Regions from separate parts of the Phytobacter diazotrophicus genome, predicted to be linked through region 1. Evidence: predicted binding sites of a transcription regulator. Region 1 holds the regulator's gene; each other region holds the start of a gene.

The links. The regulator CRP, encoded in region 1, controls carbon source genes, mostly activating them, when cyclic AMP is high. The targets are predictions, from matches to a motif close to ATGTGANNNNNNTCACAT.
Positions count from the first base shown of each region.
Region 2: the regulator CRP is predicted to act here: its motif matches at 3,815-3,832, upstream of ACS0RQ_RS07825 (YfcZ/YiiS family protein).
Region 3: the regulator CRP is predicted to act here: its motif matches at 1,250-1,267, upstream of cdd (cytidine deaminase).

Region 1 is NZ_CM125428.1:450,007-460,953, forward strand. Features, by position in the region: gene nirB (nitrite reductase large subunit NirB) at 1-634, opposite strand, end outside; gene ACS0RQ_RS02060 (cytosine deaminase) at 875-2,170, shown strand; gene ppiA (peptidylprolyl isomerase A) at 2,323-2,895, shown strand; gene ficA (FicA/YhfG family antitoxin) at 3,002-3,172, shown strand; gene ACS0RQ_RS02075 (putative adenosine monophosphate-protein transferase Fic) at 3,162-3,764, shown strand; gene pabA (aminodeoxychorismate synthase component 2) at 3,795-4,367, shown strand; gene argD (bifunctional acetylornithine/succinyldiaminopimelate transaminase) at 4,447-5,667, shown strand; gene ACS0RQ_RS02090 (YccS/YhfK family putative transporter) at 5,664-7,742, opposite strand; gene crp (cAMP-activated global transcriptional regulator CRP) at 7,796-8,428, opposite strand; gene ACS0RQ_RS02100 (OsmC family protein) at 8,738-9,142, shown strand; gene ACS0RQ_RS02105 (phosphoribulokinase) at 9,243-10,112, opposite strand; gene ACS0RQ_RS02110 (YheU family protein) at 10,164-10,382, opposite strand; gene ACS0RQ_RS02115 (hydrolase) at 10,383-10,947, opposite strand, start outside.
Region 2 is NZ_CM125428.1:1,615,501-1,626,447, forward strand. Features, by position in the region: tRNA gene ACS0RQ_RS07805 (tRNA-Arg) at 51-125, opposite strand; gene ACS0RQ_RS07810 (formate/nitrite transporter family protein) at 200-1,126, opposite strand; gene mlaA (phospholipid-binding lipoprotein MlaA) at 1,436-2,188, shown strand; gene fadL (long-chain fatty acid transporter FadL) at 2,237-3,565, opposite strand; gene ACS0RQ_RS07825 (YfcZ/YiiS family protein) at 3,936-4,220, shown strand; gene fadI (acetyl-CoA C-acyltransferase FadI) at 4,383-5,693, shown strand; gene fadJ (fatty acid oxidation complex subunit alpha FadJ) at 5,693-7,840, shown strand; gene sixA (phosphohistidine phosphatase SixA) at 8,050-8,535, shown strand; gene smrB (endonuclease SmrB) at 8,601-9,152, opposite strand; gene prmB (50S ribosomal protein L3 N(5)-glutamine methyltransferase) at 9,316-10,248, shown strand; gene aroC (chorismate synthase) at 10,284-10,947, shown strand, end outside.
Region 3 is NZ_CM125428.1:1,792,575-1,803,521, reverse strand. Features, by position in the region: gene ACS0RQ_RS08650 (CidA/LrgA family protein) at 106-504, shown strand; gene ACS0RQ_RS08645 (CidB/LrgB family autolysis modulator) at 501-1,196, shown strand; gene cdd (cytidine deaminase) at 1,326-2,210, shown strand; gene sanA (outer membrane permeability protein SanA) at 2,337-3,053, shown strand; gene ACS0RQ_RS08630 (hypothetical protein) at 3,072-3,497, opposite strand; gene ACS0RQ_RS08625 (BssS family protein) at 3,722-3,949, opposite strand; gene ACS0RQ_RS08620 (SDR family oxidoreductase) at 4,370-5,254, shown strand; gene ACS0RQ_RS08615 (glycoside hydrolase family 15 protein) at 5,597-7,402, shown strand; gene mglC (galactose/methyl galactoside ABC transporter permease MglC) at 7,500-8,510, opposite strand; gene mglA (galactose/methyl galactoside ABC transporter ATP-binding protein MglA) at 8,526-10,046, opposite strand; gene mglB (galactose/glucose ABC transporter substrate-binding protein MglB) at 10,131-10,947, opposite strand, start outside.

The sequences.
Region 1 (10,947 bases):
CTTTGGTGTTTTTGCTGGTGTGCACACGCACGCCCATGCTTTCTATCTTGCGTTTAAGCTGTTCACCACCCATCTGATCGAGCTGTTCAGCCATCAGCATGGGAGCAAATTCAATAACGTGTGTTTCAACGCCGAGGTTTTTCAGTGCGCCGGCGGCTTCCAGACCGAGCAGGCCACCGCCGACCACTGCACCACGTTTGCTGCGACGAGCGCAGGACTCGATGGCGTTGAGGTCTTCAATGGTGCGGTAAACAAAGCAATCCTGGGTTTCGGAGCCTTTAATGGGCGGGATCCACGGGTAAGAGCCAGTCGCCATGATCAGTTTGTCATAATAGACGGTACGACCGGCGCTGGAGTGGATCACTTTCTCCTGGCGGTTGATGGTAATCGCACGTTCGCCAACGAGAACATTAACGCCGTGCTTTTCGTAGTAACCTTCACGTACCAGCGACAGTTCTTCCGCAGTATGATGCGAAAAGTAGGAAGACAGGTGAACGCGATCGTAGGCTTTACGGGGTTCTTCACAAAAAACGGTAATATCGAACTGGCTGGCATCTGCTTTATCGAGGAGATCCTCAATAAAACGGTGGCCGACCATGCCGTTACCGATTATAGCGAGTTTGACTTTGCTCATTTTTGCCTCGATTTCTTTTCTATTACTGCCTACCTTAACGATTCAGCCCTGGCACTTATTGATGCAGGTCAAATACATCTTCACCTACCACTTAATGGGTAGATAATTGATTTTGATGGTTTTTTATAAGTCGCGGATCTGTCAGGCTTTTCAGAATTGTGGAAATTGTGTACAAAAAAAGATGTGAATTTATGGCAATTGCCTGAAACAACGTTTCAGTGATAACCAGGGGGTAGAAGCATGACGGCAACACCACTTTGGCTGGTTCAGAACGTTCATTTACCTGGGCGAAAAGGGCTATGGCAAATCGCGATTGAGAAGGGCCACTTCGGTGACATCACCCCGATGAGCGCCCCACAGCATGAAAGTTATGAAGTCTTAAATGCCAGGGGCGGGCTGGCGCTGCCGCCGTTTATTGAACCGCACATTCACCTGGATACTACCCAAACCGCAGGCGAGCCAAACTGGAATCAGTCGGGAACGCTATTTGAGGGGATTGAACGCTGGGCGGAACGCAAAGCATTACTCAGCCATGATGATGTGAAAAAGCGCGCCTGGCAGACGTTAAAATGGCAAATGGCGAACGGTATTCAGCATGTACGCACCCATGTCGATGTCTCCGACCCGACGCTGACAGCGCTCAAAGCAATGCTGGAAGTGAAGCAGGAAGTCGCCCCCTGGATAGACCTGCAAATCGTCGCCTTCCCGCAAGAGGGTATCTTGTCTTACCCCAACGGCGCAGCGTTGCTGGAAGAGGCCTTACAGCTTGGCGCGGATGTGGTAGGGGCGATTCCCCATTTTGAATTTACTCGCGAGTATGGGGTGGAATCACTGCATATCGCCTTTGAACTGGCGCAGAAATATGACCGACCACTGGATATTCACTGTGACGAGATCGATGACGAACAGTCGAGGTTTGTCGAAACGGTAGCCGCGCTGGCGCTGAAAATGGAAATGGGATCGCGCGTTACCGCCAGCCACACGACGGCGATGCACTCTTATAACGGCGCCTATACTTCTCGCCTTTTCCGCTTGCTGAAACTCTCAGGTATCAACTTTGTCGCCAATCCGCTGGTGAATATCCATCTGCAGGGGCGTTTTGATGATTATCCGAAGCGGCGTGGGATCACCCGCGTGAAGGAGATGCTGGCCGCCGGGATTAACGTCTGCTTCGGCCATGATGATGTCTTTGATCCCTGGTATCCACTCGGCACGGGCAATATGTTGCAGGTGCTGCATATGGGTCTGCATGTTTGCCAGTTGATGGGGTATCAGCAAATCGACGATGGCCTGCGGTTAATTACCGATAATAGCGCCAGAACCTTTGGTCTGGATGATTACGGTATTGAGCCGGGTAACCCGGCGAATATGATCATTTTGCCGGTTGAGAGTGGTTTTGACGCGGTGCGATGTCAGTCGCCGGTGCGCTGGTCCATTCGCCAGGGGCGGGTGATTGCTACCACGCAACCTGCGCAAACCTGGATTCAGACGGACAGCGGCGGTGAAGAAGTGGCGTTTCATCGCAAGAGTGAGTGAAGCTGATAGCAGAATGACCACACAATGCGTGGTCAGCCTGCGTAACATATGTTTCAATTGCGTAAAATTAAGTAAAAGGCTGGCCTGGTGGCGGAGTGCTCTTTAGAATCAAGCCACTCGCTTTCTTACCTGTATTTCGTTAAGGAAACCTCATGGTTAAATCGACTCTGGCGGCAATTGCGGCTGTTTGTGCCCTTTCTGCAATCTCCTCTTCCGCACTGGCGGCAAAAGGTGATCCCCATGTTCTGCTCACCACGTCAGCCGGCAACATCGAACTGGAGCTGAACAGTCAGAAAGCCCCCGTGTCGGTGAAAAACTTTGTGGATTATGTGAATAACGGTTTTTATAACAACACCACGTTTCACCGCGTGATTCCGGGTTTTATGGTTCAGGGTGGCGGTTTTACTGAGCAAATGCAGCAAAAACAGCCTAACCCGCCCATTAAAAACGAAGCAGATAACGGTTTACGCAATACGCGCGGCACCATCTCCATGGCCCGTACCGCAGATAAAGACAGCGCCACCAGCCAGTTCTTCATTAACGTCGCTGATAACGCCTTCCTGGACCACGGCCAACGTGATTTTGGCTATGCGGTATTTGGTAAAGTTGTCAAAGGGATGGATGTCGCCGACAAGATTTCTCAGGTTCCAACCCACGACGTCGGTCCTTACCAGAATGTGCCGACAAAACCGGTTGTTATCCTCTCTGCTAAAGTACTGCCATAATCTTTTTTTCGCACGGGCCGCCCGGTCTGTGCGCGTTCTCCTCCCTGCGTGACGCGAAATTGCTGCTTATACTTGTGGCACATGAGCGAGACATCAGGGAGGCGTTATGACCAAAAAACTCACCGACCGACAAAAATCCCGTCTCTGGGAGCAAGACCGTAATGTCAATTTTCAGGCCAGCAGGCGTCTTGAAGGCGTTGAAAGCCCGCTGGTAACGCTTACAGCCGATGAAGCGCTGGCGCGTATCGAAGAGCTAAGGAGGCACTATGAGCGATAAATTCGGCGACGGTCGCGATCCTTACTTCTACTCTGGCCTCAATGTTATGCGCAACAGGTTGGGTATTCGCGAGGCGCAACGGCTGGAACAGGCGGCATGGGAGCTCACGGCGTTACGTGCCGCCACGCTGGAACTGGGTCCGCTGGCCCGTGGGCTGCCACATCTGTGCGCCATTCACCGTCATATTTACCAGGATGTCTTCGACTGGGCGGGACAGGTACGCGAAGTGGATATCTATCAGGGAGATACGCGTTTCTGCCATTTCGAATACATCGAAAAAGAGGGGAATGCGTTAATGCAGTCGCTTGAAGACGAAGAGTGGCTACAGGAGCTTGGGAAGGAAGAATTTATTGAGCGACTGGCGCATTACTACTGTGAAATCAATGTGCTGCACCCATTTCGTATTGGCAATGGCATTGCCCAACGGATTTTCTTTGAGCAGCTTGCGCTGCATGCCGGATACCGACTGGACTGGCGTGGCGTCGACCCGGAAAACTGGAGTAAAGCGAACCAGGCCGGGGCGATGGGTGACCTAAAACCGCTGTGCGAGATCTTCGGCAAAGTGGTAAGCGAAGCCGTCGAAACTGAGTAGAATAGGGCGGCTTAAAATGATGAGGCCGCCATGATCCTGCTTATTGATAATTACGACTCTTTTACCTGGAACCTGTATCAGTACTTTTGCGAACTGGGGGCTCAGGTCGAGGTCAGGCGTAATGATGAGATCACCCTGGCGGATATTGCGATTATGGCCCCCAAAAAGATCGTGATATCCCCAGGCCCCTGCACGCCGGATGAATCGGGTATCTCTCTGGAGGTTATTCGCCACTATGCTGGCTCGTTGCCGATTCTCGGCGTCTGCCTCGGTCACCAGGCCATCGCCCAGGTCTTTGGCGCCCGCATTATCCGGGCGCAACAGGTTATGCACGGGAAAACCTCTCCGATAACCCATACCGGGCTGGGCGTTTTTCGCGGCCTGAATAATCCGTTAACCGTCACGCGCTACCACTCTTTGTTGATCGATCCGCCTTCATTACCGGATTGCTTTGAGGTGACCGCCTGGAGCGAGACGCAAGAGATCATGGGGATTCGCCATCGTCAGTGGGATCTGGAAGGCGTGCAGTTTCACCCGGAAAGTATTCTTAGCGAGCAGGGACATGCGTTATTGAATAACTTTTTGCATCGCGCCGATTTTTAGTTGCCATTGAGTGATTTTTTATGCATATTTCGTGATTATATTTTCACTTCTACTTCTTGTTTAAAAAGGGTGGGGTTACATGGCAACTCAGCAGGGTGCAATCACGCGCGCAACATTTGACGAAGTCATTCTACCAATTTTCGCACCGGCCGAATTTATTCCGGTGAAAGGAAAAGGTAGCCGCGTGTGGGATCAGCAGGGTAAAGAGTACGTTGATTTTGCGGGTGGTATCGCCGTTACCGCGCTGGGGCATTGCCATCCGGCGCTGGTGGAAGCGTTAAAAACACAGGGCGAAACGCTGTGGCATATCAGCAACGTGTTTACGAATGAACCCGCACTACGCCTGGCGCGTAAGCTGATCGACGCCACCTTCGCCGAGCGCGTGGTGTTTATGAACTCCGGCACCGAGGCTAACGAAACGGCATTCAAACTGGCGCGTTATTATGCATCTACCCGCCACAGTCCGCATAAAACCAAAATCATCGCTTTCCACAACGCGTTCCATGGCCGTTCGCTGTTCACCGTGACCGTGGGCGGTCAGCCGAAATACTCGGACGGCTTCGGCCCGAAACCGGCGGATATCATTCATGTGCCCTATAACGACCTGCATGCGGTAAAAGCGGTCATGGACGATCATACCTGTGCGGTCGTGGTTGAACCGATTCAGGGGGAAGGCGGGGTGACGGCGGCAACGCCAGAGTTTTTACAGGGCTTGCGTGAGCTGTGCGATGAACACAAAGCGCTGCTGGTGTTTGATGAAGTGCAGTGTGGAATGGGGCGCAGCGGCGATCTCTTCGCCTACATGCACTATGGTGTCACCCCCGATATCCTGACCAGCGCCAAAGCGCTCGGCGGTGGTTTCCCGGTAAGCGCCATGCTCACCACTCAGGAGATCGCCAGCGCGTTCCATCCGGGGTCCCACGGTTCAACCTACGGCGGTAACCCGTTGGCCTGTGCTGTTGCTGGTGCGGCATTCGACATCATTAATACGCCAGAGGTCTTAAATGGCGTCAATGCGAAACGCGAACTGTTCGTTAAGCATCTTGAAGACATTAACGCGCAGTACGACCTGTTCAGCGAAATTCGCGGCATGGGTCTGTTGGTTGGCGCGGAACTGAAACCGCAGTACAAAGGCCGTGCGCGTGATTTCCTCTACGCGGCGGCAAATGAAGGGCTGATGGTGCTTAATGCCGGTCCTGACGTAATGCGTTTTGCGCCGTCGCTTATCATTGAAGAGAACGATATCGCAGAAGGTATGCTGCGCTTTGCCAAAGCAGTAGCCAAAGTGGTTAACCCTTAAGAGCGCAAGCGGCGATTTAACCAGATGCCGTGATGTGGGCGCTGACGCCATGCCACCGACGAAATGGTGTGCATGGTGTTCAGATGCCCCAGTATCCGTTGCAGATGTTGCTCCAGCGTGCTCATTGGGCCATGCGTCATGCTCTCCGGCGCCTCCAGAATATTCACATCTCCTGAACTTCCCGGACCATCATACTCCAGCCGTTGCTGACAACGTTGCAGGGCAATTTCGCAGGACTGCAGGTAACGCTGGGCCAGGTCCGGCGTGAGCATGGTGTGCTCCCGCGCCAGCGTGGTCATTGCATTAATATGTTCGACAATAAACTGACTGTGCGTGACCCACAGCTTCATGTCTGCCAGATAACGCGTATCAAAACCCGGCTCCTGCATGGCCTGATTAAGCGAGTTAAAGAGCGCGTTATGCGCCTGGTTTACCCGCATGCGCTGCCAGGCCAGCGGCGTCGCCTGGGGATCATCGCTCAGGATCAGCCGAATGGCATCCTGGTAAGTTTCCAGCGCGTCATGAGCATTTTTTCGCAACAGACCACTTTGCCATTGAGGCCACAGCCAGACCATGCCACCAAAAGCAATCAGGCAGCCGATCAACGTATCGATAAGACGGGCAACAATAAACTGGTCGCCATTCAGTGTAAGCAACTGGAGCGTATAGACTGCGGTGAGGGTAAAACCCACCATCGCCCAGCCGTAGCTTTTGCGGATAATCAGATAGCTAACCAGCGTGACGATCAGCATCGCGGTGAGCGTGAAGCCTTCCGGTACGTGGTAGTGCAGCGTCGCGCCGGCAATGATCAGCCCGGCCATGGTGCCTGCCGCCCGGTGCAGGATGCGCACGCGTGTCGCCCCATAACCGTTTTGCGTAACAAACATCACCGTCATCATGATCCAGTAAGGTTTAGGCAGATGGAGCGCGCTACCCATCAGGCTGGCAATACTGAGCATGACGCTAATGCGTGCCGCATTACGTAAGGCGGAGGATTTCAACGACAGATAACTTTTGAGGGCCGGGATCAGGGGCAAACGGCGCTGCTTCTCCGCCATCAGATCACGGACATAGAGCGGGCGCTGGGTACGCAAAACCCGGGCTATCTGACTGAAATGCCAGGCGCAAAACTGCCCAACCGGGTTATCCGGGTGCTGGCGGGCAATTTTCTCCAGCGCGCCAATCTGTTTATCCATATTGAAGCGTTTGGGGTAGCGGTGATAAAGAATATCATCGGCTATGACCCGTAACCGCGCGGCAACGGTTTGCGCATTCCAGCGGATAACTTCCTCGGCATGGCTGCGTTCGACCAGCTCCTGCACTTCCTGCGGTTGGTGGAGACTGACGGCAATATGTTCCTGTAAGTCCAGCGCCACCTGGAAGACGCGGCGTAACCGCTTGTAGTCGTTGTTGTTATTTGCCGCCAGCATATGCAGTTGTTGGTAACACTGGCTAATCATATCCACCGCCTTTTGCTGGCGTGCCAGGAGTGGCGGAAGAGCTTTTTCTGGATCGACGTGCTGCGTCAGTAAACTGTATTTCGCTTCGCAATAGTCTGCCAGTTGGCGATACAGCAGGCTCAAGGATTCACGCAGCGGTTGCTCTCGCCACAACCAGAACCAGAAGGCGTTAAATGCGCCGTACCACAGGGTACCCAGCCCATAAATCAGCAACGGCTCCCAGATGGGCATGTTACCGGCGAGGCTGAGAGTAAAGATGGCGGCAATGAGCGAGGCGGGTAGAAGCCGCCCGTGTAATGCGCTGATTTCTGCTGTGACGCCGAGCAAGAGCGTTAATCCGCTCAGAATCAGCGGTAGCGGAATATTTTGCGTCAGTAATAGCTGTACCGTGAGGCTACTGCCCGCAAAGAGCGTGCCGCCGATAATGACGCGTTTGAAGAAACGTTTATGCAGAGTATCCAGACCGGCAATATTGCAGCAGGCGGGAACGAGAGAAAACAGCAGACCAAGATCGAGACGACCCGCGATCAGACCCACGGTCACAGGGAGGCATAACACCAGCGTTTGTCGCAGTGCATAGTTGATTTCGGGGTGATAAATCAGCCTGCGCCACATGGGGAAGAGAGACAAAAACGGCGCATCGTTAAGGGCGATGCGCCGCTTGAGAATTAACGTGTACCGTACACGACAATGGTTTTACCGTGTGCGGAGATCAGGTTTTGATCTTCCAGCATTTTCAGGATACGGCCGACGGTTTCGCGGGAACAGCCAACGATCTGACCAATTTCCTGGCGGGTAATTTTAATTTGCATACCGTCCGGGTGGGTCATTGCATCCGGTTGTTTCGCCAGATTCAGCAGCGTCTGTGCGATACGGCCCGTTACATCAAGGAAGGCGAGGTTACCGACTTTTTCCGAGGTGACCTGCAGGCGACGCGCCATCTGGGAAGACAAACGCATCAGAATATCCGGGTTCACCTGAATTAACTGGCGGAATTTTTTGTAGGAGATTTCGGCCACTTCACAAGCGGTTTTAGCGCGTACCCATGCACTGCGCTCCTGACCCTCTTCGAACAGACCCAGTTCACCGATAAAATCTCCCTGGTTAAGGTAAGAGAGGATCATCTCTTTACCTTCTTCATCCTTGATTAGCACAGCCACTGAGCCTTTGACGATGTAATACAACGTTTCCGCTTTTTCACCCTGGTGAATCAGCGTGCTCTTCGACGGGTACTTATGAATGTGGCAATGAGACAAGAACCATTCGAGAGTCGGGTCTGTTTGCGGTTTGCCAAGCACCATGCGCGGTTATCCTCTGTTATAAGCTGGCTCCAGACGCTGGATTCACATATCGCGTCCGGGGTTGCAATCTATCTTCCCCATACCTGGGAAGTGGACCGTCAGACATGCCTGCGGCCTGTAATATGTGATGTCCTCTGCATACATGCATAACGTCAATGTATCACTGTAGCATCGTGATTGTTTTAGCATAGCTTTTAACGCCTGTCTCCTGGTGTCTCGCTTCAGCTTGACGCAGGTCGCCTTCCGTTGCGAGTTTTCTTATGTGCGCGTAATCTGTAAAGAAAATTGTAACTCCGGAGTGAATTAAAAATGCAAGCTCGTGTGAAATGGGTAGAAGGTTTAACGTTCCTTGGCGAGTCTGCGTCCGGGCACCAGATCCTGATGGATGGTAACTCAGGCGACAAAGCCCCAAGCCCGATGGAAATGGTGCTGATGGCCGCAGGGGGATGCAGCGCTATCGATGTTGTCTCTATTCTGCAAAAAGGCCGCCACGATGTGAAAGATTGCGAAGTGAAGCTGACATCAGAGCGTCGTGAAGAGGCTCCGCGTCTGTTTACGCATATCAATTTGCACTTTATCGTGACCGGCAAAGAGCTAAAAGAGGCGGCGGTATCGCGCGCGGTGGATCTCTCTGCCGAGAAGTATTGCTCCGTGGCATTAATGCTGGAGAAAGCGGTGAAAATCACGCATTCATATGAGGTGATTGAGGCCTGAGAACACAGGTCGGATAAGCGTCGCGTATCCGACACATTCCCCGGTGGCGCTGCGTTTACCGGGGCTTCAGAGGGAGGCAGAAGTTGTGTCGGCTGGAGGCCTATTGAATCTTCTTCCCTTCCATCAGCCGTTGGACCAGCGGTGTCATGATCAGCTCCATTGCTAACCCCATTTTGCCGCCAGGCACCACGAGCGTATTCATGTGTGAAATGAACGAACCCTGCAACATCGCCAGCAACCAGGGATAGTCGATCCCTTCAAGATTACGAAAATGAATCACCACAAAGCTCTCATCGAGCGATGGGATCACTTTGGCGGCGAACGGGTTGGAGGTATCCACCGTCGGCACGCGCTGGAAATTAATATGGGTGCGGGAAAATTGTGGGGTGATGAAATTGATGTAGTCTTCCATCGATCGAACCACCGAGTCCATCACTGCCTCACGGGAATGACCGCGCTCGCTGGTATCGCGTACCAGCTTTTGCATCCACTCGAGATTGACGATGGGCACCACGCCTACCAGCAGATCGACGTGGCGGGCGACATCGTGCTGGGGCGTCACCACGCCGCCGTGTAACCCTTCATAAAACAGCACATCCGTTGGCTCCGGCAGGGGCTGCCAGGGGGTGAACGTACCGGGAACCTGGTTCCAGGGAACGGCTTCATCGTAGGTGTGCAGATATTTTCGTGCCTGGCCTGTGCCGGTTTGTCCGTACTCAATAAACGTTTGTTCCAGCAGGCCGAAGTCATTCGCTTCCGGGCCAAAATAGCTGATATGTCGACCTAAATCGCGGGCTTTACGAATTGCCATGTCCATTTCAGGGCGGGTATAGCGATGAAAACTGTCACCTTCAACCTCGGCGGCATGCAAATTCAGTTGAGCAAAGATTTTGCGAAACGCGAGGCTGGTGGTGGTGGTTCCCGCACCGCTGGAACCTGTTACGGCAATAACCGGATGTTTAGCGGACATAGCAGCTCCCTGAGTAAACCATTGTTGTAGACGAAGCCAGCCGCCAGTGAGTTACTCGCGAAACTGCGAGCGCGGCATAATGTTGACGGTTTCGTGCAGTTCTGACCACACCAGTACGGCTTCACCGTTTTTAAGTTGCCGTCTCACATCGGCGACCTTTTGTTCGAGTGAGCGCTCATGTTCACCATAATCGGTGCCTTCACGCAAGACAAAGCTTTCAATCAGGCTGTCGAGCGTCTCAGGCGCCAGGTCCTGCCAGGGAATAATCATTTAGCTTTCCAGATAAGTTTGCAGCCAGTCGGGGATACGTTTCTCAAGCCACATTTCCGGGTGGAGTAACGTGCCGCCCACAAACCCCACGTGACCGCCATGTTCGGTGAGTTGATATTCTACCGACGGCGGTAATGTCTGCGTATCGGGGATCACATTTTGATCCATAAAGGGGTCATCTTTAGCATGGATGATCAGCGTCGGTTTGCTGATTTTATTCAGCAGCGGCATGGCGCTGCACTGGCGGTAATAGTCAATCGCATCGGCAAAACCATGGATACGCGCCGTAATCGCATCATCAAAATCGCGCAGACGACGCAGACGTTTCAATTGCCGTAAATCAATGGGTAAGGAACCCGGATAGGCTTTTAATTTGCGCGACGCATTGGCTTTCAGCAGGTTGAGCAGATAGTGCTGATACACCCGTGAAAAGCCGGTTTCGATATGGGCGCTGCATGCTTCCAGGACAAAGGGGGCAGAGACAATGACCGCAGCATCCAGGGGTACGCGATTTTCCTCTTTAGCCAGCAGGCAGGCCAGCATATTGCCGCCCAGCGAATAGCCC
Region 2 (10,947 bases), 1.2 Mb from region 1:
GGGCATACGCCGGGAAGAGCGGTTTCGCCAGAGGTCAGGAGTGGTGTATGTGGTGTCCCCTGCAGGAATCGAACCTGCAACTAGCCCTTAGGAGGGGCTCGTTATATCCATTTAACTAAGGGGACGAGGCGGCAGGAGTATAACGTCATTTCGCCTTTGCGTTAAGTGTCCTGCGCCCGAGTGGTTAAAGTGTCGCCAGTCAGCCCCTGTTTTCGGCTGTTTCTTGTTTTGCTTTGGCTTTTGCCTCGGCTTTGCGCTTGTTAATCATGTCATTGCGAATTTGCGCGTGACTCAGTAGCGCGAAGATAAACGTACCGCCGCAGATATTTCCGGCAAGCGTCGGAAGCGCAAACGGCCAGAAAAATTCGCTCCAGTGGATATTGCCATTAAAGATGAGATAAAAAATCTCTACCGCGCCCACCACGATATGGGTAGTGTCGGCCAGGGCGATAAGCCAGGTCATCAGAATAATAACCACGATTTTCGCAGCACCCGCAGACGGGAACATCCAGACCATAGTGGCGATAATCCAGCCGGAAATAATGGCGTTGGAAAACATCTCCATCGGCGAATTCTTCATTACATCCATACCAATTTTAACGAACGCATCGCGCGTCGGTTCATCAAAAATCGGCATATATTCAAAAGCCCACGCCGCGATACCCGTACCAATGAGATTCCCCAGCAGCACAACGCTCCACAGGCGCATCATCAGGCCAAAATTGACCCATGAAGGCTTTTGCATCACCGGAAGTACAGCGGTAACGGTGTTTTCAGTAAAAAGCTGCTGGCGGGCCATGATCACAATAATAAAGCCGAAGGTATAGCCGAGGTTTTCCAGAATAAAGGCGGCCGGTACACCTGCCAGTTGAACGTGAAAGATCCCCTTTGCCAGCAACGAGGCACCCATCGACAGCCCGGCGGCGATGGCGGACCAAAACAGCGCCATGGCATCGCGTTCCAGCTCTTTTTCGCCGTCCTGACGGATATGCTCATGGATAGCCATCGCGCGGGAGGGGAGGCGCTCTTCATCTACTTCAATTTGCTCGCCACCTATTTTATCTTCGCTTTCCACGTCTATTCCGTCGCTGTGTTTGTCGATTTTCTCGTCTTTGATGCCGTCCATATTGCCTCTGTCTACTTGTGGCCCATGGTCTAAGCGTAGCGGCTTTTTTTAGAAGGTCTGGAGGGCTTCCTCCTAATTTGGTGGCGATGGCAGCTATGGTGATATGACTTTGGCGAAGATGAGATAAAATTGTCACGAAACGAGGGGGCAAACTGCGACTATGCTCAATATGAGATTCGCGCGTTGCGTAGACAACACAAGGTGTGCTGATACAATGCCTTGCATGTTTATGACGCGAACCGAGGCAGATTGCGTTTGTGCCCTTCTGGATGGCACTGAGCGAAAGCCATTTTCTTCAGGGAGACACCTATGAAATTTCGTGTGTCGGCGATTGCGCTGGCAACCACACTGTTGGCGGGCTGCGCCAGTTCAGGAGACACGCAGGGGCGTTCAGATCCACTGGAAGGATTTAACCGCACCATGTACAACTTCAACTTTAATGTCCTGGACCCGTATGTTGTGCGTCCTGTTGCGGTGGCATGGCGTGATTATGTGCCGCAGCCCGCGCGTAACGGCCTGAGCAATTTCACCAGCAACCTTGAAGAACCGGCCATCATGGTGAACTACTTCCTGCAGGGCGATCCCTATCAGGGTATGGTTCACTTTACACGCTTCTTCCTCAACACCTTGCTGGGTATGGGTGGCCTGATGGATGTTGCAGGGATGTCGAACCCGAAACTGCAGCGCGTTGAACCGCACCGTTTTGGCAGCACGCTGGGGCATTATGGCGTTGGCTACGGGCCGTACATGCAGTTGCCATTCTACGGCAGCTTTACGCTTCGTGAAGATGGCGGCGACATGGCGGATACGCTCTATCCGGTGCTGTCCTGGCTGACCTGGCCGCTGTCGGTTGGTAAATGGACGGTGGAAGGTATTGAAACCCGCGCGCAGTTGCTCGATTCCGACGGTCTGCTGCGTCAGTCTTCCGACCCTTACATCATGGTGCGTGAAGCCTACTTCCAGCGTCATGACTTTATCGCCAACGGCGGTAAGCTCAAACCGCAGGAAAACCCGAACGCCCAGGCGATTCAGGGTGACCTCAAAGATATCGACTCCGAATAAACGAAAAAAGGTGAGCGCGAAGCTCACCTTTTTTATGCCTGCAATAAATCAGAACGCGTAGTTAAAGTTCGCGCCGTACAGCCACGCACGACCTTCTGATGTGAATTTGTACGGTCCTTCCTGGAAGCTCACTTTCTGACCGTGCATATAAGACACGCCGACGTCCACAGACGCATCTTTGTTAAACGCATAAGTGGTACCTGCGCTCAGCCAGAAACGGTCCTGGTCCGGAATGGAGATAGAACGTTTGTCGGCCGGAACCGGGCTGTCATCAAAGGCGATACCGGTACGGAAGGTCCAGTTATCGTCCATATAGTAGGTAGTACCCAGCGCGATACGGTAAGAGTCTTTAAAGCTTTCGTCTTTATAGAACAGAGTCTGACCGTTGCTGTTTGTCGCTTTCAGCTCCTGGAACTGGCTCCAACTGGTATAGGCCATGCTGTAGTGAATAGCCCATTGCGGCGCAACGCGGTTATAGCCTGAGATTTCCCACATTTCCGGCAGGTTGAGGGTCAGAGAACCGCCAGTGGTGCTGCCATTGGTGCCCATTGGCAGGCCGAAGTTGCCGAGGATCTGGTTATAGGCCGAAGGCAGACTGCTCTTGTAATCGCCATCAAAGTCGACTTTCACCTCAGAACGGTAGGTTAAGCCGTAACGGTTGTTTTTATCGAGTTCATAAAGGATACCGGCGTTCCAGCCGAAGCCCCACTCATCACCTTTCAGATAAGCTATCTGAGTATTTGCCGGGATACCTGCAACCTGCTGTGCAAGGCCTGGGATCGGTGGTAACGCGCCTGAACCAGCAACGACTTTGCCCAGGTCACCTGCGTAGCGCTCGATCTTCGCTTTGGCATACACCGCATCAAAGCCCAGACCGAAACTCCAGTGATTATTCAGACGATAAGCACCGCTCAGGTTCAGGTTCAGGGTTTCCAGATCTGTTTTGCCCGCGTATGCGCCTGCGGCATAACTGTTATTAAACTCGGTTGCCAGACCGTAATTAGAGGTAACCGACGCGCCCCAGCCAAACTGATCATTAATTGGCGCGACGAAGTGCATGTTAGGAACCCATGCTGTTGGCGCAATATTTTTCGAATCGAGGCTGGCACCTGTCGGTGACGTGCCTGAAATATCAACACCTGGGTCAACGAAAATAGCACCAGCGGAGAACGTCGGACGGTCAAACATCATGATCAGCGCCGGGTTGCGGCTGACGTTGCCTGCATCATCTGCAATAGCGCCTTCGCCGGAATAGGCGCGGCCAAGACCAGAAGAAGAAAACTCGTTGAGCTGGAAGCCTGCGGACCAGGCCTGGGTGGAGACGATTGCCACTGCAACTGCGAGTGCAGATTTGGTAAACAGGTTTTTATGGCTCATGACCAAAACCTCATCCGGTTATTTTTATTTAAACTATGTTACGTGGTGTAACAGGAGCGCGAAGTGTAGGGTCTGCGGTACTTCAGAGAAATCAGACCAGTGGCGAGAGTATAGGTCGGACCAGAGTAAATGTTGCAAGCTTGTATATAAAATTTTTCAATTGTGATCTTCGAAACGGGATCTGCGTGGCAAAATTACGGCCAGCGTTGCTAATGATAATGGGTGGTTTTTGTTCTGGATCATTTTTAAGTGTGATTTCGGTCACTTAGGGCGCTTCCTCAAATTATCAACTGGAGACACGTTATTGAGGGGGGTAAAATGTGCACAACGTTTATTTGGCACCTTGGGTGCGAATTCAGAGGAAATCACAATGAGTAAATGCAGTGCTGATGAAACCCCGGTTTGCTGCTGTATGGATGTTGGTACCATCATGGACAACTCCGATTGCACCGCCTCGTATAGCCGTGTGTTCACAAACCGCACCGATGCAGAAGAGACGCTGGCTGCGCTGACGGCGCGCGCACGTGGCGTAGAGTCAGATCCTTGCCAGATCACCTCAACGTTCACTGAGGTTGATGGCGGCGTGCGTCTGGATATCGATTTTGTTTTTGCTTGCGAAGCGGAAACCCTGATTTTCCAGTTGGGTCTGCGTTAATCTTCCTGCCTGCGCTCCTGCACCTGCGGGAGCGTTTTTTCAATCATCTCTGTGTTTTACCTCCCACTTTTTTCTTTCCCCCATTGGCTAAATGTAAATAATTAGTTAAGACTGTTATCAGGTCCGACCACTAGTGCATCATGCTGTTAACAGGGGAGTGTTATGAGTCAGGCATTACCGCTTGTCACCCGTCAGGGCGACCGCATCGCCATTGTCAGTGGATTACGTACGCCATTTGCCCGTCAGGCAACGGTTTTCCACGGTGTCCCGGCTATCGATCTCGGCAAAATGGTGGTGGGCGAACTCCTTGCCCGTAGCGAAATCCCGCCGGAAATCATTGAGCAACTGGTCTTTGGCCAGGTGGTGCAAATGCCGGAAGCGCCGAATATCGCGCGAGAAATCGTGCTGGGAACGGGCATGAGTGTGCATACCGATGCCTACAGCGTCAGCCGCGCCTGTGCCACCAGTTTTCAGGCGGTGGCAAACGTTGCCGAAAGCCTGATGGCGGGGACGATTCGTGCAGGTATCGCGGGTGGTGCTGACTCCTCATCAGTGTTGCCAATCGGCGTGAGCAAAAAACTGGCTCGCGTGCTGGTTGATGCCAACAAAGCGCGCAGCACAGGGCAAAAATTAAAACTCTTCTCCCGTTTACGGCTGCGTGATTTACTGCCGGTGCCGCCTGCGGTAGCTGAATATTCTACCGGTTTACGCATGGGCGATACCGCAGAGCAGATGGCGAAAACCTATGGCATCACGCGTCAAGAGCAGGATGCGCTGGCCCACCGTTCTCACCAGTTTGCGGCGCAGGCCTGGGCTGAAGGAAAGCTGGCAGATGAAGTGATGACCGCCTATGCGCCACCTTTTCGCGATCCGATAACCCAGGACAATAATGTACGGCAAAATTCCAGCCTCGCGGATTACGCCAAACTGCGTCCGGCCTTTGATCGTCGACACGGCACTGTGACCGCGGCGAACAGTACTCCCCTTACCGACGGCGCGGCAGCGGTGATCCTGATGACCGAATCGCGGGCGAAAGAGCTGGGTTTGCAGCCTCTGGGATACCTGCGAAGCTATGCATTCACCGCCATTGACGTGCAGCAGGACATGCTGCTGGGACCCGCCTGGGCGACGCCGCTGGCACTCGACAGAGCAGGGCTGACGATGGCGGATTTAACCTTACTGGATATGCACGAAGCTTTTGCCTCGCAAACCCTGACCAACCTGAAACTGATGGCCAGCGAGCGTTTTGCCCGCGATGTGTTGGGCCGGTCGCAGGCAACGGGTGAGGTGGATGACAGCAAATTCAACGTGCTGGGGGGCTCAATTGCTTACGGGCATCCGTTTGCGGCAACCGGCGCGCGAATGATCACCCAAACCTTGCATGAACTGCGCAGACGCGGCGGCGGATTTGGTCTGGTCACCGCCTGTGCCGCAGGCGGGCTTGGCGCAGCTATGGTTCTGGAGGCCGAATAATGGACATGACCTCAGCATTTACCCTCGTTGTACGCCCGGACAATGTTGCCGTTGTCAGTATTGATGTTCCCGGCGAAAAGATGAACACGCTAAAGGCGGAGTTTGGCAGTCAGGTACGCGCCATCCTTAAACAAATTCGCGAAAACAAACAGATTCGCGGCGTGGTGTTCATTTCCGCAAAACCGGATAATTTTATCGCCGGGGCGGATATCAACATGATCGATCGCTGCAAAACGGCCAAAGAGGCCGAAGATCTGGCGCGCCAGGGGCAGCAGATCATGGCCGAGATCCACGCACTGTCGATCCCGGTGATCGCCGCCATTCATGGCCCATGCCTTGGCGGCGGTCTGGAACTGGCATTAGCCTGCCATCGCCGAATTTGTACAGATGATGTGAAGACGGTTCTGGGGCTGCCCGAAGTGCAGCTTGGTCTGCTGCCTGGTTCCGGTGGCACCCAGCGACTGCCGCGTCTGGTCGGAGTAAGCACTGCACTGGATATGATCCTGACCGGTAAGCAACTGCGCGCGCGCCAGGCGTTAAAAGCCGGGCTGGTTGATGATGTCGTGCCGGTGTCCATTTTGCTGGATGCTGCCACAGAGCTTGCCGCGCAGGGCCGTCCTGCCAGCCGCAGCCTGCCGGTACGTGAACGTCTGTTGGCCGGGCCGCTGGTTCGCGCGCTGTTATTCCGCATGGTCGCGAAAAAAACCGAGCAAAAAACCCAGGGTAACTACCCCGCGACGACCCGTATTCTGAATGTTATCGAAACGGGCTTAAGCCAGGGCAGTAGCAGTGGTTATGACGCTGAGGCACGCGCGTTTGGTCAACTGGCAATGACCCCGCAATCGCAGGCGCTGCGGCATATTTTCTTTGCCAGCACTGAGGTGAAAAAAGACCCCGGCAGCCCGGTTGCCGCCGGTCCGCTGCGCTCCGTTGGTGTTCTCGGCGGTGGGTTAATGGGCGGTGGAATCGCCTACGTGACGGCAGTGAAGGGTAATCTCCCGGTTCGCATAAAAGATATTAATCCGAAAGGCATTAACCACGCGCTGAAATATAGCTGGGAACAGCTTGATAAAAAGGTGCGTCGCCGCCATCTCAAATCTGCTGAGCGTGATGCGCAAATGGCGCGCATTTCCGGTACGACGGACTACAGCGGTTTTTCCCATCGGGATGTGGTGATAGAGGCCGTATTCGAAGATTTGACTCTTAAGCAACAGATGGTGGCGGAGATTGAAGCGCAGTGTGCGCCGCAGACCATTTTTGCCTCCAATACGTCGTCATTGCCGATCGGTGATATTGCGGCCAGGGCTGCACGTCCTGGGAATATTATCGGATTACATTTTTTTAGCCCGGTTGAGAAGATGCCATTGGTGGAAGTCATTCCCCATGCCGGTACCGACGAACAAACTATTTCAACAGTGGTGAAACTGGCTAAGAAGCAGGGCAAAACGCCGATCGTCGTGGCGGACAAAGCGGGTTTTTACGTGAACCGCATTCTGGCGCCTTATATGAGCGAAGCGATGCGGCTCCTGAGCGAAGGGGAACGTATCGAGAATATCGATAAGGCGCTGGTAAAATTTGGCTTTCCTGTCGGCCCAATCCAACTTTTGGATGAAGTGGGCATCGACACCGGGACTAAAATTATCCCTGTACTGGAGGCCGCTTACGGTGATCGTTTTAGTGCCCCTGCAAGCGTCGTTTCTGCAATATTGAATGACGATCGCAAAGGCAGAAAAAATGAGCGCGGTTTCTATCTTTACGGTAAGAAAGGGCGTAAAAGCAACAAACAGCCTGACCCGGCAATTTACCCGCTTGTGGGGGCATCTGGCACAGGCAAATTATCGGCAGAACAGATTGCCGAACGATGCGTCATGATGATGCTTAACGAGGCCGCACGCTGTTTCGCCGAGAAGGTGATTCGCAGCCCGCGCGATGGTGATATTGGCGCGGTGTTTGGCATCGGTTTTCCGCCTTTCCTGGGCGGCCCGTTCCGCTATATGGATACCCTTGGCGCGGGTGATATTGTCGCAACTCTGCAGCGCCTGGCTTCGCTTTATGGGGAACGTTTTGCACCTTGTCAGCTTTTGTTACAAATGGCTGAGCAGGGCGAAAAGTTTTGGGACAAGCAGGAAACTGATTTTGTAAGTTAAGGTCAAAAAAGGGTAAATCCGGCGTTGAATGAAGCGGAAATGGTTATTTTGTAAACAGTCATTGACTATACTTACGCCATTGAGGTAAAAAACAGCGTTTCATTCATCGAATGGATCAGGCACAATGCCCGGCCATTGATATTTCCTGTCGTAATGGAACTGTTCACGCGGGGAGTGTTAATGCTTCTGGTTAACAAAAGCGGTGCAATATGCAAGTTTTTATCATGCGTCACGGCGATGCAGCCCTCGATGCAGCCAGCGACTCAGTTCGTCCCTTAACCCCTTGTGGTTGTGATGAATCTCGTCAGATGGCAACCTGGCTGAAAGGTCAAAAAGTGGATGTCGAACGTGTTCTGGTCAGCCCGTTTCTTCGTGCTGAACAGACGCTAAACGAGGTAGGTGGATGCATGAACCTGCCAGACAACGTGGATGTCCTGCCCGAACTGACCCCTTGTGGTGATGTTGGCCTGGTCAGCGCCTATCTCCAGGCGCTGGCAAATGAAGGTACTTCCTCTGTGCTGGTGATTTCTCACCTGCCGTTGGTGGGGTATCTGGTGTCCGAGCTTTGCCCGGGTGAAACACCGCCAATGTTCACTACTTCCGCGATTGCCAGCGTGACGCTGGATGAGAGCGGTAAAGGTGTTTACAACTGGCAAATGAGTCCCTGCAACCTGAGAATGCCAAAAGCAATCTGATTCGCCGGACCGTGAAAAAAAGCCGCACTTGTGCGGCTTTTTACGTTTCTGCGCGTCCGTTGCGTTCAGGGAAGCTCAGGCGGCTGCCACTCTTCGACTTCAATCAACACCAGTATTGCCGCATCTCCACCGTACTCTTTGGGGGCCTGGTGAAACGCCATAACATGCGGATGTTGTGCCAGCCAGAGCGGTGTCTGCTGCTTGAGAATATGTTTACCGTGCCCGTGCATGACGCAGGCACAAAAAACGTGTTCGCGTCGGCAGGCGGCGATCAGCGCCCCCAGCTCCTGTTTGGCCTGTAGCTGCGTTAAGCCGTGCAGGTCGAGAAACAGATCCGGGGAATAGTCACCGCGGCGGATCTTCTTTAGTTCAAAATGGCTGACATCGTCGCGCACATACTTCACCGGCCCTTCGGTGTTCAGCAATGGCTGAAATTCATCAGAGAAATAGTGGCTGTTATCAGCCTGCTCCGACAACAGGCGCTTCACCGGGACTTCACTGATTTTTTTCCGTGTCGGGCGGTGGACTACCGTATCCTGCTTTATTTGACGCGTGCCGGTCATTAATTGTCGGAACAGCGTCTGCTCCTCCTCGCTAAGCGATGGTTTCTTTTTCATCTGCGCATCTCATCTTTTATTTCTTTTAGTGTACCCGACTCGCTCCCTGCTGTTCAGCAAAATGCATTTTTAGGCCGCGACGCGAAGCGACAATGCTGATTTATCGCCGTCTTCATGGCAAACTAGCCGCCGAATTTCTTGCGAGCGTGTCCTGGAGGATAAGATGGATAAAATTTTCGTTGATGAGGCAGTAAGTGAACTGCATACCATTCAGGACATGTTGCGCTGGTCGGTAAGCCGATTTAGCGCGGCAAACATCTGGTACGGCCACGGCACCGATAACCCGTGGGATGAAGCCGTACAACTGGTGTTGCCTACCCTTTACCTGCCGCTGGATATCCCGGAAGAGATGCGCAATGCGCGGCTGACCTCCAGCGAGCGTCACCGTATCGTTGAGCGAGTCATTCGTCGCGTCAATGAACGTATCCCGGTTGCCTACCTCACCAATAAAGCCTGGTTCTGCGGCCACGAGTTTTACGTTGATGAACGCGTGCTGGTGCCGCGTTCACCGATTGGTGAGCTGATCAATAACCACTTTGCCGGGCTTATCGACGCACAGCCGCAGCACATTCTGGATATGTGTACCGGCAGCGGCTGTATCGCCATTGCCTGCGCTTACGCCTTCCCGGAAGCGGAAGTGGACGCGGTAGACATCTCCCCGGATGCGCTGGCGGTAACAGAACACAACATTGAAGACCACGGCCTGATTCATCACGTCACGCCGATTCGTTCCGACCTGTTCCGCGACCTGCCGAAAGTGCAGTACGACCTGATTGTGACCAACCCGCCGTACGTTGATGAAGAGGATATGTCTGATCTGCCGTCAGAATATCGCCATGAGCCGGAACTCGGGCTGGCGTCTGGTAGCGATGGCCTGAAACTGACGCGTCGCATTCTGGCTTGCGCCCCTGATTACCTCACCGACAATGGTGTGCTGATTTGTGAAGTGGGCAACAGCATGGTACATCTGATGGAACAATATCCGGATGTTCCGTTCACCTGGCTTGAATTTGATAATGGCGGTGACGGTGTCTTCATGCTGACCAAAGCGCAGTTGCTGGCCGCGCAGGAACATTTCAGCATCTATAAAGATTAAAACGCTAACAACATAACGACGACAACGGAGCCGTAATGGCAGGAAACACTATTGGACAACTCTTTCGCGTAACGACCTTCGGCGAATCGCACGGCATTGCGCTGGGCTGCATCGTCGATGGCGTACCGCCGGGCATTCCACTGACCGAAGCCGACCTCCAGCATGACCTGGACCGACGCCGCCCCGGCACCTCGCGCTATACCACCCAACGCCGCGAACCGGATCAGGTAAAAATTCTCTCCGGCGTGTTTGAGGGCGTGACCACCGGCACCAGCATCGGCCTGCTGATTGAAAATACCGATCAGCGCTCTCAGGATTACAGCGCAATCAAAGACGTCTTCCGTCCGGGCCACGCTGATTACACGTACGAGCAGAAATATGGCCTGCGCGACTATCGTGGCGGTGGCCGTTCCTCGGCGCGTGAAACCGCAATGCGTGTGGCGGCAGGGGCGATAGCCAAGAAATTCCTCGCCCATAAATTCGGCATCGTGATCCGTGGCTGTCTGACCCAGATGGGCGACATTCCGCTGGCGATGAAAGACTGGGATCAGGTTGAACAAAATCCGTTCTTCTGCCCGGACCCGGACAAAATCGACGCGCTGGACGAACTGATGCGTGGGCTCAAAAAAGAGGGCGACTCCATCGGGGCGAAAGTCACCGTTGTGGCGGACGGCGTTCCGGCAGGCCTCGGTGAGCCGG
Region 3 (10,947 bases), 1.3 Mb from region 1:
CGTTCCAGAATGGAATGTTTGGTATGCTCAGAATTCATGATGTGATCGGTAGCACATTTCCGGCTTTAATTGTATGATGAATGCGTTTCATCAAGGGTATACACCATGAGTAAATCACTGAACATTGTCTGGCAGTACCTTCGCGCATTTGTCCTGATATACGCTTGTTTATACGCAGGAATTTATATTTCATCACTGCTGCCTATTACGATTCCCGGCAGCATTATCGGCATGTTAATTATGTTTGTCCTATTGGCCCTGCAAATTCTGCCCGCCAAATGGGTCAATCCCGGTTGCTACGTGCTGATACGCTACATGGCGCTACTGTTTGTGCCGATCGGCGTAGGCGTAATGCAATATTACGACATTCTGCGCGCACAGTTTGGGCCGATAGTGGTCTCCTGTGCCGTCAGTACGGTGATTGTCTTTCTCGTGGTGAGCTGGAGTACGCATCTGATCCACGGCGAGCGTAAAGTCGTTGGCGAGAAGGGAAGTGAAAAATGATGGCATATATCTGGTGGTCGCTTCCGCTCACGCTGGCGGTCTTTTTTGCTGCACGTAAGCTCTCCGCACGTTACAAGATGGCGCTGCTAAATCCGTTGCTGATTGCGATGGTGGTCATTATCCCGTTCCTGCTGGTCACCGGTATCCCCTATGACCACTACTTCCAGGGCAGCAAAATCCTTAATGATTTATTGCAGCCTGCCGTGGTTGCCCTGGCGTTTCCGCTTTATGAGCAGTTGCACCAGATTCGCGCGCGCTGGAAATCCATCATCACTATCTGCTTTTTTGGCAGTATCGTGGCGATGGCGAGCGGCGCCGGTATTGCACTGATGTTGGGGGCATCGCCAGAGATTGCCGCGTCCATTCTGCCTAAATCGGTCACCACGCCGATTGCTATGGCGGTTGGCGGCAGCATTGGCGGTATTCCGGCAATTAGCGCAGTCTGTGTGATTTTTGTCGGCGTCCTGGGCGCGGTCTTCGGCCATACCATGCTGAATGCCATGCGTATCCACACAAAATCAGCACGTGGCCTGGCGATGGGCACCGCGTCGCACGCCCTGGGTACCGCGCGTTGTGCAGAGCTGGATTATCAGGAAGGGGCCTTTAGCTCACTGGCGCTGGTCATTTGTGGGATTATTACGTCATTGATTGCGCCATTCCTGTTCCCGGTAATCCTCGCGATAGCGGGCTAAAATTTGCGATGCGTCGCGCATTTTTAATTTGAATTGCATACGTTGCATATACAGCGAGATGTTGATCACATATAAAGGCTAAAACGGCCCTTACACTACGATCCCAATACATTGTTATGAGGCAACGCCATGCATTCACGTTTTCACACTGCGTTTCCGACCCTTGCGGAGAATTTACAGGCCGCACTGGCGCCGCTGCTGGCGGACGCGGATTTTCCCGCGATGTTAAACGCAGAACAGGTAGCGACTCTGCTTAACGCCACAGGGATGGACGAAGACGCGTTGGCTTTCGCTCTGTTACCGTTAGCAGCAGCCTGCGCACGTACTGAGCTTTCGCACTTTAACGTCGGCGCGATTGCCCGCGGCGTCAGCGGCACCTGGTATTTCGGCAGCAATATGGAATTCCCTGGCGCCACCATGCAGCAAACCGTCCATGCAGAGCAGAGTGCCATTAGCCACGCCTGGCAGCGCGGTGAAAAGGCGCTGGCCTCCATCACCGTTAATTACACCCCCTGCGGTCACTGTCGTCAGTTTATGAATGAACTGAACAGCGGCCTGACGCTACGTATTAACTTACCGGGGCGTGCGCCGCATACCCTGGGCGATTATCTGCCAGACGCGTTCGGTCCGAAGGATCTTGAGATTAAAACCCTGTTACTTGATGCTCAGGACCACGGGTTTGCCCTCAGCGGAGACGCGCTTTCTCAGGCGGCTATCGCAGCGGCCAACAAAAGCCATACGCCGTATACACAGTCACCGTCTGGTGTGGCTATTGAGTGTCGCAATGGGCGCATTTTCAGCGGCAGCTATGCGGAAAATGCCGCATTCAACCCGACATTGCCACCACTCCAGGGCGCGCTGAATCTGATGAGCCTGGCCGGGTTCGACTATCCGGATATGCAGCGTGCAGTACTCGCCGAAAAAGCCGATGCCCCTCTCACCCAATGGGACGCGACTGTCGCCACGTTGCGCGCTCTGGGTTGCCAGAACGTTGAGCGCGTTTTGCTCGACTGACCAGTCAACTGCGGGCATTTTGTCCGCAGTGATGAAAAACCCCGCAATTGAACGCCCGTTTCTTGCGATTGCCGAACGGGTAAAGTAGCCTTGAGTGAAATTTAATCCTGTATCGAGTTTGTCCGCATGCTAAAGCGCTTTGTATACAGCCTGTTGGTCCTTATCGGCTTACTGCTGTTGACTGCGCTCGGCTTAGACCGCTGGATAAGCTGGAAAACCGCACCCTACATCTACGATGACCTGCAGGATTTACCCTGGCGTCAGGTAGGGGTGGTGCTGGGCACCGCAAAATATTACCGCACTGGCGTGATTAATCAGTATTACCGCTATCGTATTCAGGGCGCGCTGAATGCCTACAACAGCGGCAAAGTGAATTATCTGCTGCTAAGCGGCGATAACGCTCTGCAAAGTTATAATGAGCCGATGACCATGCGTAAGGACCTGATTGCCGCTGGCGTTGACCCTTCTGATATCGTGCTGGACTACGCAGGATTTCGCACACTCGACTCGATTGTTCGTACTCGTAAGGTTTTCGATACCAACGATTTTATTATTATCACTCAGCGCTTTCATTGCGAACGTGCACTTTTTATTGCCCAGCATATGGGCATCCAGGCGCAATGTTATGCTGTCCCTTCGCCGAAAAATATGTGGAGCGTACGCATACGTGAATTTGGCGCACGTCTGGGGACGCTCGCTGATTTATATCTGTTCAAACGTGAACCCCGTTTCTTAGGCCCGCTGGAACCTATTCCTTCATTGCAGGAAGTACCCGACGATGCGCAGGGCTACCCGGCGGTGACCGTCGAGCAGCTACTTGATTTAGACAAGAAAAATAACTAGATATCTCTCTACCCCACATCAAAACACGGATACACCACGTGCAGGTATTTTGGCAGGTCGAAGTAGCGAATAATTGCGCGCCATAAATTCTTGATGGTCGATATAGACTTGTCCTTGCTTATTCAGTGTCCAAAGCCCTGAGAGGGCATTAAATGGCAATGTGATTTCGCCACCGGGCGTCGAGACAATATACTCACCAGTACGTAAGTAACCCGCATAACATTCAATACGTAACTGCGATCTATTTTGTATTGAAAATTCAATTTTACTGAATCCAGTGGGGATAACAGTATAATACCAGGCAGGCAAATTAGTTATTTTAAGATCACCAAAATCGGCAACAACAGTATTATCGCGTAGTAGCTGCACGGATTTTAAATGGAAGTGAACAGAGGTTTGTTTTTCGTGCGGCGGGTGATCAACTTTAAAATACACAACATTCATAGGCGCTCCAGTTCAGCATCACAATGGATTGCTCACCTATACTATATAGCGTAAAAAGCATGTAATACGCCAACATTAAGAATTGACTTAAGCGTTAACGTAGCGGTACTTAACTATTATGTAGTAAAATTAACAAATAAAAATAGTAAGATACCTAATAACTGGCAGCAGGCTGTAATGATCTACAGCTGCTGCAATGTTAATCATTTATAAACTGAGGAATATCAGGCAACTTTTTCTTCGTACTTATGCAGACTAACCTGGAGATCGTAAATGAGGCTTTTAACCTTCTCCGGCGTCAGACTAAAAAACTGCGACTCGAACGTTGAACCGCCCGGCGCATAAGGGGAAGTACTGTAACCAAAACGAATAACCACGCCATTCAAATCTTCCACTGCTCCCACCTGCCATCCATTAACGGGAAATGCAGGAAATGCTGATTCATTGTTCATCCTAATCTCCTTGTGAATGTTGTGACTCAAACAGCGTAGCACCGAAATGCAAAAATTAACAATAAAGAATAGGTGAACTTTTAATGTAAAAATGAATTTGTTATTCCATCCGCAATATCGTCGCGCTTATTAATTACCAGCCTAAGTAAATTCTGAATATATGTTATTCAACAGGGAGTTATCAGTTAACAGTTTGTTACCCTCATGTTCAAAAAATGGACAAACGAAAGATATATCCTTGACGAATCGTTTGATAGAAATAGCCGCTTCGCTAGTTTTATCTTTTACAAAAAATAAGAAAAATAGCGCGTTCCGTTTGTATAAAAATTAAAAAAAACGTTTCGTTATTTCTGTTCTGATAGCGCGAATGAATATTAAGGTCTACCTTAAAATTCTGGTTTACAAAAGAGGAAAATAATTATGTCACCTGCGGATAAGAAACATCTTCATTACCCACGGCCTCCTTTCCCGGCACAGCCGCAACAGCCGCCGGGGTTGGCTTCCGAGATGAAACCTATTCCCGATCATGGGGAAACAAGTTATATCGGTTCCGGAAGGCTGGCAGGTAAGCGTGCATTAATTACCGGTGGTGATTCAGGTATTGGTCGTGCCGTTGCTATTGCTTTTGCCCGTGAAGGGGCTGACGTGGCGATTAATTATTTACCTGAGGAGCAATCCGATGCCGAAGCGGTGATCGCATTAATCGCCGCAGAAGGACGAAAAGCAGTCGCGTTACCTGGCGATGTTCGTGATGAAGCATTTTGCCAGCAACTCGTCGCAAGCGCCGTCCGGGAACTGGGAGGACTGGAGATTCTGGTCAACAATGCCGGACGCCAACAGTACTGCGAATCCATTGAGGATCTGACCACCGAAGCGTTTGATGCAACCTTCAAAACGAACGTGTATGCGCCGTTCTGGATAACCAAAGCAGCCATCCCTCATTTGCAGGAAGGGGCGGTGATTATCAATACCACCTCGGTTCAGGCTTATCAGCCCAGCCCTATTCTGCTGGACTATGCGCAAACCAAAGCCTGTGGAGTCGCATTTACCAAAGCATTGGCACAGCAACTTGGCGCCAAAGGTATTCGCGTCAACGCCGTCGCACCAGGGCCATACTGGACAGTGCTGCAATCAAGTGGCGGCCAACCCGAGGAAAAAGTGAAACAGTTTGGCGCATCCGCACCGCTTGGCCGCCCGGGTCAACCCGTGGAGATTGCCCCATTGTATGTGCTGTTTGCCTCGGATGAGAGTTCCTACTCTTCTGGTCAGGTCTGGTGTTCTGACGGCGGAACGGGAACGCTCTAAAACCTGTGGCAGGCTACGGCCTGCCATGCCTGTTGTGGTTACGCTTGTTTTTCATCGGGTAATAATTTTCTTATTACACGTTCAACCTCACACGGTTTCGCTTACATTTCTCATTTTTCCGCGCGTTGCGCCCTGCTCCGTTTTTGCCCCGGATATCCAAACCGAACCTATAGCACTCACCGGGATCGCCAACGGTAAACGGGAAGACATCCTCAGCGACCTTTAGTCAGCTTGATGAAAAGACAGGTCATTTTCCTGCGCTATCGCCAATCCTTGTTACGCTTGATCTACGCACTTATTTATGGCGGCAGATGGCCGCCATACTTATGACCAGGAGAAAAGATGAAGAACGAATCGTACTCTCATCCACCGCGTCATGATGGCTATGCGGGACTGGGCGATTACGCCGCCATTGGCGATGGCCGCTCGGTGGCGTTAATCGCCCCCGACGGCGCAATTGACTGGTGGTGCGCCCCCAATATGGACTCCCCACCGCTCTTTGATCGCATTCTTGACGCCAGCAGCGGTGGTTATTTTCAGATTGAGCCCATCAGCGATTATCGCGTTGATCGCCGCTACCGGGAAAACAGCAATGTGCTGGAAACCTTTTATGAGACAGCATCCGGTTGTGTGATGTTGACTGAATCCCTCAATAGCAATTACGCCGGACGCCTGCCCTGGTGTGAACTGGCAAGACGCGTCGAAGGCATTAAAGGCGAAGTCGAACTGAGAGTGATCTTTGTGCCGGGAACGGCGGCCTGTACCCGCTCTCCCTGGATTCAGAACACCAATAAAGGCCAGGTTATCCATATTGGCGATTTAATGGCGATGCTGCGGACCTCGGACGATGTCACCGTCACCCATTTCGATGACCACGCGATAGAGGGAACCGTTGTCGCCCGCGAAGGTGTGCGGTCACTGGTGGCGTTGCTGGTCAGCCATAAAGAGCCGCTCGCCGTACCCTCTCTTGAAAAAATTGACGGTCATATTGATATCTCCGACCACGTCTGGCAGTTATGGTGCGAAAGCCTGACCTATAAAGGCATGTTCCCTGAGCACGTGACGCGTTCGGCGCTGGCGCTAAAGTTCCTGCTCTATTCCCCGACCGGCGCCCTGGCGGCGGCACCGACCACATCGTTGCCGGAAGGCATCGGCGGCGAGAAAAACTATGACTACCGCTACGCCTGGACACGAGATGCCTGCATGATCATCCGCGCTTTTACCGTTATCGGCGCGCTGGAAGAGTGCAAGGCGGCCTTCTCGTGGCTTACCAACACCATCCTGCGTCATGACGGCAAAGTCCGCGTCTGTTATACCCTTGATGGCGGCATCGTTCCGGCGGAAAGCTACCCGCCATTAAGCGGCTATAAGAACTCACGCCCGGTGCGTATAGGCAATAACGCACGTGACCAGCAACAGCTCAGTATGTATGGCGATCTGCTGGCTACCGCCCTGCTGTTTGTCCGCGCCGGACACGTGCTGGATCTCACCACCGCCCGGCTGCTCGCCTCGCTGGCGAATACCTGCGCCGATATCTGGAAGCAGGCGGACTCCGGCATCTGGGAACTGCACGACCTGCAACACTATACCCACTCTAAAATCACCTGCTGGATAACGCTGGATATTGCCGCCCATCTGGCGCGCGAGGGGCACCTGGAGGCAACCTGGGTGGCCCGCTGGGATCGTGAAAAAGCGCGTATCGAGGCGTGGGTCGAGACGCATTGCTGGTCGGAGAAAAAGCAGGCGTATACCTTTTATGCCGGCAGCGAGCGGCTCGACGCCTCGCTCTGTCTTGCCTGGCATTATGGTAAGCACTGTAATCCGCAGCGCATGCGTTCAACCCTCAACGCCATTATGGACGAACTGGGGCATGGCGAACCCATGCTCTATCGCTACAGCGGTGTCGAGCAGGAGGAGAGCACTTTTGTCGCCTGTTCGTTCTGGATGGTGGAGGCGCTCGCGGAGATGGGGGATAAAACCCGCGCCCGGCACTGTATGGACACCATCCTTAAGACGCTCTGCGATAAGGGCAATGTGGAGACGTTTAATGAGATGTTCGATGTGCGTAGCGGCGAATGGCGCGGCAACGTGCCGCAGGGGTTGAGTCATCTGGCGCTGATTTGCGCCGCCGATGCGCTATCAAGGTAAGGCAATCCCGGATTCGGCATTAAAACACCTTATCCGGATTTGCTGCAAAAAGTAGTCAGAGCCCGGATACGGCAACGCCGCATCCGGGTTCTGATTGTTATTTCTTACGCGCGTATTTCAGGGAGTCCAGCGCCACCGCGAAGATGATGATGCCGCCCTTAATGATGTACTGCCAGTACGGGTTGATACCGATATAGGTCAGACCGTAGTTGATAACGGTGAAGATGATTACACCGGTCACCACGCCCAGAACAGTACCTACCCCGCCGCTAAAGGAGACGCCGCCTACCACGCACGCTGCGATAGCATCAAGTTCGTACATAAAGCCGAGGTTGTTGGTTGCCGAACCGATACGACCAGCTTCCAGCATCCCACCGAACGCATAGAACACACCGGACAGGGCATAGATCATCAGCAGGTTCAACGCAACGTTAACACCAGACACTTTCGCCGCTTCCGGGTTACCACCGATAGCGAAAATGTTTTTGCCAAAGCGAGTTTTGTTCCACAACACCCAAACGAAGGCGACGGCAATAAGCGCATAGAAAGTGATGTAAGACAGGCGGAAAGAGCCTAACGCGATAAAGCCTTGCGTGAAGGTAGAGAAGCCGCTGTCAAAGCCGGAAATCGGCGATGCACCCACGAAGTCGTAGTACAGGGAGTTGATACCGTACACGATGATCATCGTACCCAACGTGGTGATAAAAGGCGTCACGTTGAGGTAAGCGATGATAATACCGTTCACCAGGCCGATGACCGCACCGATCACACAGACAATGCCGATGACCGCGATGATTGGCATCGTGTGCATTTCCGGGAACACTTTGTTGACGTTTTCCATCGACTGCAACAAGGTCGCTGCCACTACCGCCGCCAGGCCCACCTGGCGCCCTGCGGACAGGTCAGTACCCTGTGTCACAATCAGCCCGGCTACGCCCAGTGCGATGATAATACGCACGGAGGATTGGGTCAGAATGTTACTTAAGTTCAGCAGACTTAAGAACGTAGGATCCTGGAAAATAATAATCGCCAGTAACACTAAAAGAACAACGTAAATACCGCCGTCTTTCAGATAAGTGAGAAAAGTTTTTTTATTTAACGCACTCATGAGGAGCCCCTGATCTTAAAGGTGCAAAGACGCAAGACGGAGTATTTCGTTTTGCGTTGTCGTTTTAGTGTCAACAATTCCAGCAACGAGACCATTGCTCATCACCAGAATACGGTCAGTGATACCCAACAATTCAGGCATTTCAGAGGAAATAATAATAATCCCCTTATTTTTCTTCGCCAGCTCCGCAATCAGCTGATAAATCTCGAACTTCGCCCCAACGTCAATACCGCGCGTTGGTTCGTCAAGCATTAAGATTTCCGGTTGGGTTAACAACCAGCGACCAATAATCACTTTCTGTTGGTTACCACCAGAAAGCGATCCAATTTGGGTACGGTGGCCGGGTGTTTTCACGCGCATGGAGTCAATAACCCATTGGGTATCGCTTTTCATACGGGAATTATCCAGCAGACCGACTTTATTTTTATAGTTCTGAATATTGGAAATAAGCGAGTTAAATCCGATATCCAGGTAAGCGTAAATCCCGGTAGAGCGACGCTCTTCGGTAACCAGTGCGAAACCATTATTGATGGCTTCATTCGCATTGTGGTTATTAATATTTTTGCCGTGTAGCTTAATTGTACCCGTGGCTTTTTCACGAATACCAAATAATGTTTCTACGATATCGGTACGCTTCGCCCCAACCAGACCAGCGATACCAAGAATTTCACCTTTACGCAGATCAAAGGAGATATCGCGGATTGATGGCTGACGCAATGATGTCAGATTACGCACTTCGAGAATCGTCTCGCCCGGCGTGTTCTGGCGATCCGGGAAACGTTGGTTGAGCGAACGCCCTACCATCATCGCAATGATCTTGTCCATATCCAGCCCTTCGAGCGGCTGGGTCGCAATCCACTGACCATCACGCAGGATCGTAATTTCATCACACAGCTGGAAGATTTCTTCCATCTTATGGGAAATATAGACAATACCGCAGCCGCGATCTTTCAGCTTACGGATAATTTTGAAAAGATGATTAACTTCTTTTTCGGTCAGCGAAGAAGTTGGTTCGTCCATGATGACAATTTTGGCATCGTATGAGAACGCTTTTGCAATTTCGATCATCTGCATTTGCGAAACAGATAATGTACCGACGCGCGCGCGCGGATCAATATCAATATCCAGCTCATCAAAGATGTCTTTTGTATCACGGTACATTTTGTCCTGATCGACAAACACGCCTTTGGTTGGGTAGCGACCTAACCACATGTTGTCCATTACAGAACGTTGCAACACCAGGTTAAGTTCCTGGTGAACCATTGAGATACCATTTTCCAGCGCTTCTTTTGCAGAATGGAAATCGATTTCTTTTCCCTGAAAAAGAATACTACCGGAGTCTTTCTGATATATCCCAAAAAGGCATTTTAATAATGTCGATTTACCGGCGCCATTTTCACCCATTAATGCATGGATTGAGTGCGGACGCACTTTTAAATTCACATTATCGAGAGCCTTTACCCCTGGAAAAGACTTGTTGATATTGCTCATTTCCAACAAGAATTCACCGGACGACTGAGTATTATTGCTGACCATAATTGTACCTTGTTGGCCTGGCATATCGTATTATAAGGGCGCAACTATTATTGTTGCGCCCGGTGAGAACATGCTTAAAACGAATTATTTACCGATGAACTGAGACAGATTGCCCTGATCTACACCAACGTAAGGAATACGAACAATTTTGTTCTCAATTTTCCAGTTGGTGCCGTCAGCTGCGCCTTTACCGTCTGCCAGGTTTTTCGCCAGATCGAAGGTTGCTTTCGCCTGGTTGTTGGCATCGTTCAGCACGGTACCGGCCATGGCGCCAGATTTAACCAGGGCCAGAGCTTCTGGCAGCGCATCCACGCCGAATACCGGGATGGAGGATTTGTTGTGCGCTTTCAGCGCTTCAACCGCACCCATTGCCATCGCATCGTTGTTCGCGATCACGACTTCAATTTTGTTGGCGTTCGGGCCGGACAGCCATGCGTCCATTTTGTCTTTCGCCTGAGCGGTATCCCACATTGCGGTATCTAACTGCAGTTGCTCAGTTTTGATGCCTTTGTCATTCAGCTCTTTGATAACGTAAGTGGTACGAGCTTCAGCATCCGGGTGACCTGGTTCGCCTTTCAGCAGAACGTACTGGATTTGACCGTCTTTGTTCAGGTCCCAGTTTTTATTGTCAGCCCAGTGTTTGGCAATCAGGTCGCCCTGAATAATGCCGGATTCTTTGGAGTCAGTACCCACATAATAAGCTTTGTCGTAGCTGTCCAGCGCTTTACGAGAAGGCTCTTTGTTGAAGAACACAACCGGAATGTTCTGGCCACGTGCTTTTTCGATAACGGTGCCTGCAGCAGCCGGGTCAACCAGGTTGATTGCCAGAGCTTTAACGCCTTTCGCCAGCAGAACGTCGATCTGATCGTTCTGTTTGGACTGGTCGTTCTGGGAGTCGTTC